One region of the Kiloniella antarctica genome, then DNA from elsewhere that is predicted to be linked to it. Evidence: predicted binding sites of a transcription regulator. Region 1 holds the regulator's gene; the other holds the start of a gene.
What was found. Region 1 encodes PhoB, which activates phosphate uptake and scavenging genes when phosphate is short. Its sites were predicted from a motif close to TNTCATAAAACTGTCA; they were not measured.

Region 1 (3,426 bases):
GGGGATATGTTCGGGGACCGCTTCTCGCACGGTTTTTATAATCGAATGTATAAGTTCTGGTTCTTTAAGAAGGACCGATCCGCCCTTGTTTCTATTCACGGTTTTGGAAGGGCAGCCAAAATTGAGATCAATGGCTGGTGCACCCAGCTTGATCGCAAGTGCCGCGGTTTCAGCCATAACAGGGGCATTGCTGCCAAGAAGCTGGATGGACACCGGCGTGCCAGAAGCTGTGCGGGCATTGTTGTGTAGTTCTGGGGCAAAACGGTAAAATATTTTTGGGGGTAAGACCAGATCGTTAACCCTGATAAACTCGGTCACGCAGCGATCAACCCCACCGATGGCGGTGAGAACGGCGCGTATTTGAGCATCGACGAGCCCCTCCATCGGGGCCAGGATTAACGTCACTATGTTAACTCGCAAAATTGATGTAAGAATCGACAAATAAACTGTGGAAAGTCATCCTAATGCAGTTCTCTGTCGTGAAGGCTTTTACCGCCCTATGCGTCCTAGAGTCAAAAATCAGAACTATAAATCCGTGTTGTCCAATATCTTTGTTCTCAAATTTATGATGACGGGCTGCCATTGCGGAGGCGGTTTAGTTCTCTCAGGAGAAGATAGAGCGTGTTGATATCTGCCTGACCATTTTGAGCACCCCCAAGGTCCTGTTGAGCCTCTGACGTTGCCGTCGAGATCTCGGTTGAGCTTTGGTCCAGATATCCCAAGTCGACCAGCAGCCTTTGCACACTATCTTTGGGAATCGGGGAGACATAGTTGAATTGTGTTGGGGCTTGCGGTGAGGCTGGTAAGTTCCAAAGCGCGATGGTTTGCGCAGAAATAGGATGATTTGGCGCGAGGGAGAGGCCAGTTTCTTCTATGATATAACGGTTCAGGGGACCATCACTATGCTGGGGGCACTTATTTTTGAGGGTATCGGATGGATTACACAAAGGGAAAAGTGCCTGTACATGTTCCCATCCGCGGCGATAACCCGCCACCATAGTCAGGTCTTGTCTGGTTACCTGATTGCGAACACCGACCCATCCTGTGTGATCTCCGAGCGGGAGAGAGAGACTGATCTGTGCCCAGTTATTGAGCATGGATTTCAAGTTTTGATTCTTTGGAACAAATCCTTGTGCAATTTGGTAACTTTCAGCAGGAGAAAAAATTGTTGAATCGTCCCTTTGATAGCCCGCAACAAAAACCATTTCCTTTGGCTGAAACCATCTGCCTTCTACCAAATCATAGAGACATGAAGCAGGAGCTAAAAGTTTGTTTTTGCCGACCATCACGCCATTACAAAAGTGGCGACCTGCCACATTTAGGCGACCAAGCGCACTCCAGGGATATTCCCTTGCTTCAAGACGCGCCATTTTATTGTCCGTGAGAAAGTAAGCATTTTCTTGTTGAGCTGTATCATTAGGGGAGGAAACCGTGGCCGAGGGTTGAGCCGACGTGGCTTGGGACTTTGGTTGAGAACCACATCCGGTAAGCAGAAACAGGGAAATGAAACTGCTTATGATCAGAAAATGGATATTCTTCACGATCTTACCTCTAAGATTTTGATTAGAAGGATAGGATAACAGAAGGAGTTGGTGTCATCCATATCGAGTGCAAGAAAACAATGAGTTATGTAGTGTTCGCACTATCTTCTGTATTCTCTTAGAGTGATGAAGCCTTGCTAAACAAAGAATAAAGATAAGACCATAAAATGGCTTATAAGCAAAAAATGGCCGTGATAAACACGGCCATTTTTTAGAAATTTTGATATGATTTCAAAGGGTCAAGCGGCTTTGGCTCTATCCAGAGCGTACCCAGCGGATCGTACCGTCCGAATAAGATCGAGTTCGGGACCTTCATTCAATACTTTACGCAGACGTCTGATGTGTACGTCAACGGTACGTGGCTCTACGTACACATCATGACCCCAGACTGAATCCAATAGCTGTTCTCGGCTGAAGACACGTCCTGGGTTTTGCATCAAGTGACGTAACAGTTTGAATTCGGTTGGGCCGAGGTGGACTTCACGCTCACCGCGGTAAACCTTATAGGCTGCCAAGTCCATATTTATGTCTTCAAATGCCAAAGCTTCAGTAACTGTTTCTGGCTTGCTGCGACGCATGATGGCGCGAATACGGGCAATGAGTTCTGCAGGAGAAAAGGGTTTGGTCATATAATCATCTGCGCCAGAATCAAGACCTCTGATCTTGTCTGTTTCTTCACCGCGTGCGGTGAGCATGATGATCGGGACACCCTTGGTTTCTGGCAAGCGACGAAGTTGTCTGCAAACCTCAATACCTGAGAGCAAAGGAAGCATCCAATCTAGTAAAATCAGATCTGGAGCTTCTTCTTTTGCACGGAGTAGAGCTTCTTCGCCATCATGAGCTTCGTTAACGCGAAAACCTTCTTTTTCAAGGTTATAGCGAAGCAAGGTTGTCAGGGCGATTTCATCTTCGATGATCAAAGCGAGAGGCTTCATGGAAAGGTCCTTTTTTTCCATTGTATTAAATTTCTATTTCGCTGTCATTATTATCGGGCGCATCACTATTTGGACTGAGCACCTGAAAGGAAGTACGGTCTCCCTTTGGTCGCTTGCCTTCTAGGCGCGCACCTGTGGATAGATAGTAAATAGTTTCGGCAATATTGGTGGCATGATCTCCCATGCGTTCGATGTTTTTTGCGATAAATAACATATGGGTACAGGCACTAATGTTGCGTGGATCTTCCATCATGTAAGTGAGAAGCTCACGGAACAAAGAAGTGTACATTTCATCAACTTCTTCGTCTCGGTGCCAGACGTCAATTGCTCTGTCTTTGTCGCTGTTAGAAAATGCATCAAGAGTATCTTTGACGATTTCTTGAACAAGCCGAGACATACGCATAATGCTTGTAACCGATTTTTGCGGGGGCATCTGATTGATGGCGATGCTGCGCTTGGCGATGTTTTTGGCATAATCGCCAATCCGCTCGAGATCAGAAGAGATCTTGAGGGCGGAAATAACCGCACGTAAATCGTTTGCTACGGGTTGGCGAAGGGCGATTAATTGCACAACTGCTGATTCTAACTCTTCTTCTAAGGCATCGATTTTTGCATCTTCTGCTCTTACTAACTCTGCCTTGGCACTGTCGCGTTGAACGAGAGCGTCAACAGCTTCAGCGAGCTGGTTTTCCGCCATGCCCCCCATACGAATAATGATTTCATGGATGGTGCGTAATTCTTTATCGAAAGAACTGACGATATGGTCTTTTGTATCTGGCATATCTATAATCCTTAACCAAAACGTCCAGTAATGTAACCTTGTGTACGGTCGTCTTGGGGGCTGGTGAAGAGTCTGTCTGTTTCACCGACTTCAACCACTTCGCCCATATGAAAAAAAGCAGTTCTTTGTGAGACCCTTGCGGCCTGTTGCATGGAGTGGGTTACGATTA
Region 2 (3,426 bases), 310 kb from region 1:
AAGCTGATAGCAAGGCTGACGCAGGTACAGTAATAACCCAAGCAGCAATGATCGTTGTGAAATGAGACCGACGGACCAGTTTCCGACGCCCTAATTCTTCCCGGTCGGCATTGCTCGTACCGTGGGAGTCTTCAGGATGACGGGTATGCTGCTTTACATACTGGCGACGACGTGAGCTATTTCGGGTGTAATATTCCCGGAAGAAACCAACACCAAACACGGCACCAACAGCAATATGCGTAGAGCTAACCGGAAGACCGAGTGCAGAGGCCATAATCACCGTGATTGCAGCAGAAAGTGCCACGCAATAAGCCCGCATCGGGTTCATCTTGGTAATTTGTTCTCCAACCATTCGAATTAGTTTAGGGCCATAAAGGAATAAGCCCAAACTAATCCCCATCGCCCCGATCACCATCACCCAAATCGGGATCGTAACCTTGGCCGCGATATCCCCGGATTGGGCAGCGTGCATCACCGCAGCAAGCGGACCAACAGCATTGGCAACATCATTTGCCCCATGGGCAAATGATAAAAGTGCCGCTGAGAAAATCAGAGGTAGATGGAACAGTTTACGTAAAGACTGGTTTCGATTTTCCAACCCCTCAGATTGCTTGCGAATAACGGGCTTGAGGGCAACATACGATGCAATAAAAATTCCAAAGCTGATTAAAACTATAATTTCAAAATCTGGTTTCCAGATCTTTTTTAAGCCCTTCATCATCAGATAACAGGAAAAAGCTGTCGCCATAATAGCAAGCAACATCGGCACCCAGCGTCGCGCTGCAGCAATTTTATCATCCTGATAGATAATATTACTTTTAATAAACGCTAGGAAAATAGCGGCGACTACACCACCAAGGACAGGAGAAATAACCCAGCTTGCCGCAATCTTACTCATGGTAAACCAATTAACCGCGCCAAAACCAACGGCCGCTATACCAGAGCCCATCACCCCTCCAACAACAGCATGTGTCGTCGAGACGGGAGCTCCAATATAAGTTGCGAGATTCACCCATAGCGCAGATGAAAGCAGCGCTGCCATCATAAGCCAGATAAAAGTCTGACTATCTGGCACCAATGAAGGATCAATGATCCCTTTTGAAATAGTTGAAACAACATCGCCTCCGGCCAACAATGCGCCCGCGCTTTCAAAAATCGCGGCAATAAACAAAGCCCCCGTCATGGTCAAGGCACGAGAACCAACCGCAGGCCCTACATTATTGGCAACATCGTTTGCCCCAATGTTCAGCGCCATATAACCGCCTAGTGTGGCCGCAACAACGATGTAGACTGCGTTTGGTTGCGCACCAATAAGGATTGATGCAAACCCGCCCGCAACCGCAAGAAAGAGTATCGCAAGGCCTGGCGCAAACAGTTGCTGGGAAATAGACCGTGTGGCCTCTTCTAACGTTACAATCTTGCTTAGATCTTTATCTAAGGAAGGCTTCGCTAATTTGGCTTCTTTCGAAGAAGCATTGTTCGCTTTACCTGATTGATTAGACGTCGTCATTTTTAAAACCTTCACACCACTATTTGGGTTATCCCGGCAACATGGGGCATCAGTACAATTTTGAAATGTGATAGTTTCGTTGCAGATAAATGACAAATTATCGTTTCGTGACTCTAATGTTACAGCAATATGACAGGATCAGCTTTGGTCACCCAAAAACACTTCGCCATTAGCTTCACAAAAACATAATTTGCCCATTATTATCTCTGATACTTACTCCAATACCCAAAACTCACCCAGTAAAAGTTGATGGTCTCAACATGATAACACATCGTGGATTTCTAAGACGGCTCTTATCGGGCATAGCAATGGTTGACACCATGTCTTACGCTTTTATCTAGAACAGGGCTTTCGCATGACGACATGCCTGCATAAAATTCGACCACCTTCATGGCCCCTCAATCCCACCTTGCGAATTGTTGCGCTCGCAGAGCCTCATATAGAGAAAATACATGACACAAAATGTCTCTGCCCCTTTTTGTATTTTCCTGTAATACTACAACCAGAATTTAATCATACTAATCCAACCCAACAGCTACCGACCAGGAGAACAAAATGATCAAGCAGCTCTCACAGGCTTTCCCTTTAGCCAGCGCCATGAGGCTTGCGTTTATCATCAGCCTACTCAGCCCACTTGCCCTTCTCACCCCCGCGCAAGCCGCAAGCGATGCAGAGGAACTCGTTGGAGAATCCCGATACACCCTTGAAAAAATGTTAAGTAATCCTGACTATGCCATCCTGAAAAAGTTCGCCAACAAAGCTAAGGGCGTCTTGATCATCCCGCAATTGGTCAAAGGTGGATTTATCGTTGGGGGTGAAGGCGGTTCCGGCATTTTACTGGTAAAAGGTTCTGATGGTACCTGGAGTAATCCGGCTTTTTACACTCTCGCCGCTGGCAGCATTGGCTTGCAAATTGGAGGGGAAGTGTCCGAAGTTGTTTTTACACTTATGAACCAAGGTGCTGTCGATGCAATGCTAGACAGCGAAATCAAATTTGGAGCAGATATATCAATTGCTGTCGGACCTTTTGGAGCTGGTGCAGAAGCTTCTACCACAACTAATCTTGATGCTGATGTTTATGCGTTCTCCAGCTCGGTGGGACTGTTTGGGGGCGGTGCCCTAGAAGGAGCCAAGCTCTTTACCCGTGAAAGTTATAACTCCAGTTATTATGGAGCAGGCGCAACTCCGCGTGCCATTACCATAGAGCGCGCTTATTCAAACCCACACTCTGAAAAACTTAGAGCAGCTCTGCCTTAGATCGATACTTTTGTGTTCTTTCCCTCAAAAAAGCCAGCCAACGATCTTTGGCTGGCTTTTCTATACTACCAGCCCTTAACATCAACTCCTCGGAATCTCGCCTCTCTCTTCCAGCAAGAAAGAAATTACTAGTGAAATACTACACCTCAGAAGCTTGTTACTCCCTGCCAAAGCTTTTCAAAGTGTGATTACAGCCAACACTCTAAATGAGTAAATATTAAAAATCTAAAGCCTTAGATTGTAAATCTCAACAAAACCGCGCCCGCAATTAAACCGATGCCCATAATACCCGCAATGAGAACCACAAGGTTTCCTCGCTCCAATTCTCTACGCCAATTACTCTCACTTGGTCCGCTAGAATTGAGTCTTAGCGCCCCACCCAAGGCGGCATCCGCCATACGTTTTCCCCGCCAACAACGGGAAAAAGCCTGCCCAAGAGAAGTCCCCGGCACAAAGATGGACGCACATATAAACAAAAGGGCACTCAACGCATCCGGAAGAACAAGGAGAACCTGATCAAAGGCCATAAAGGCTCTGCTAAAATTATGTTCCAACGGCGCTTGAAGGTGTCTTTGTCGATAAAACCTTACGCCTTGATGAACAGCCTGCTGTACAAACAAACCCGGTAGTCCCAATAGACCATACCAAAGTGCAGGAGC

Region 2: the regulator PhoB is predicted to act here: its motif matches at 1,630-1,645, upstream of ACFSKO_RS05735 (inorganic phosphate transporter).

What each region holds. Positions count from the first base shown of each region.
Region 1 is NZ_JBHUII010000001.1:898,115-901,540, reverse strand. Features, by position in the region: gene ACFSKO_RS04290 (tRNA dihydrouridine synthase) at 1-405, opposite strand, end outside; gene ACFSKO_RS04285 (hypothetical protein) at 564-1,541, opposite strand; gene phoB (phosphate regulon transcriptional regulator PhoB) at 1,781-2,497, opposite strand; gene phoU (phosphate signaling complex protein PhoU) at 2,502-3,257, opposite strand; gene pstB (phosphate ABC transporter ATP-binding protein PstB) at 3,269-3,426, opposite strand, start outside.
Region 2 is NZ_JBHUII010000001.1:1,206,744-1,210,169, reverse strand. Features, by position in the region: gene ACFSKO_RS05735 (inorganic phosphate transporter) at 1-1,510, opposite strand, end outside; gene ACFSKO_RS05730 (lipid-binding SYLF domain-containing protein) at 2,066-2,767, shown strand; gene ACFSKO_RS05725 (cobalamin biosynthesis protein) at 3,001-3,426, opposite strand, start outside.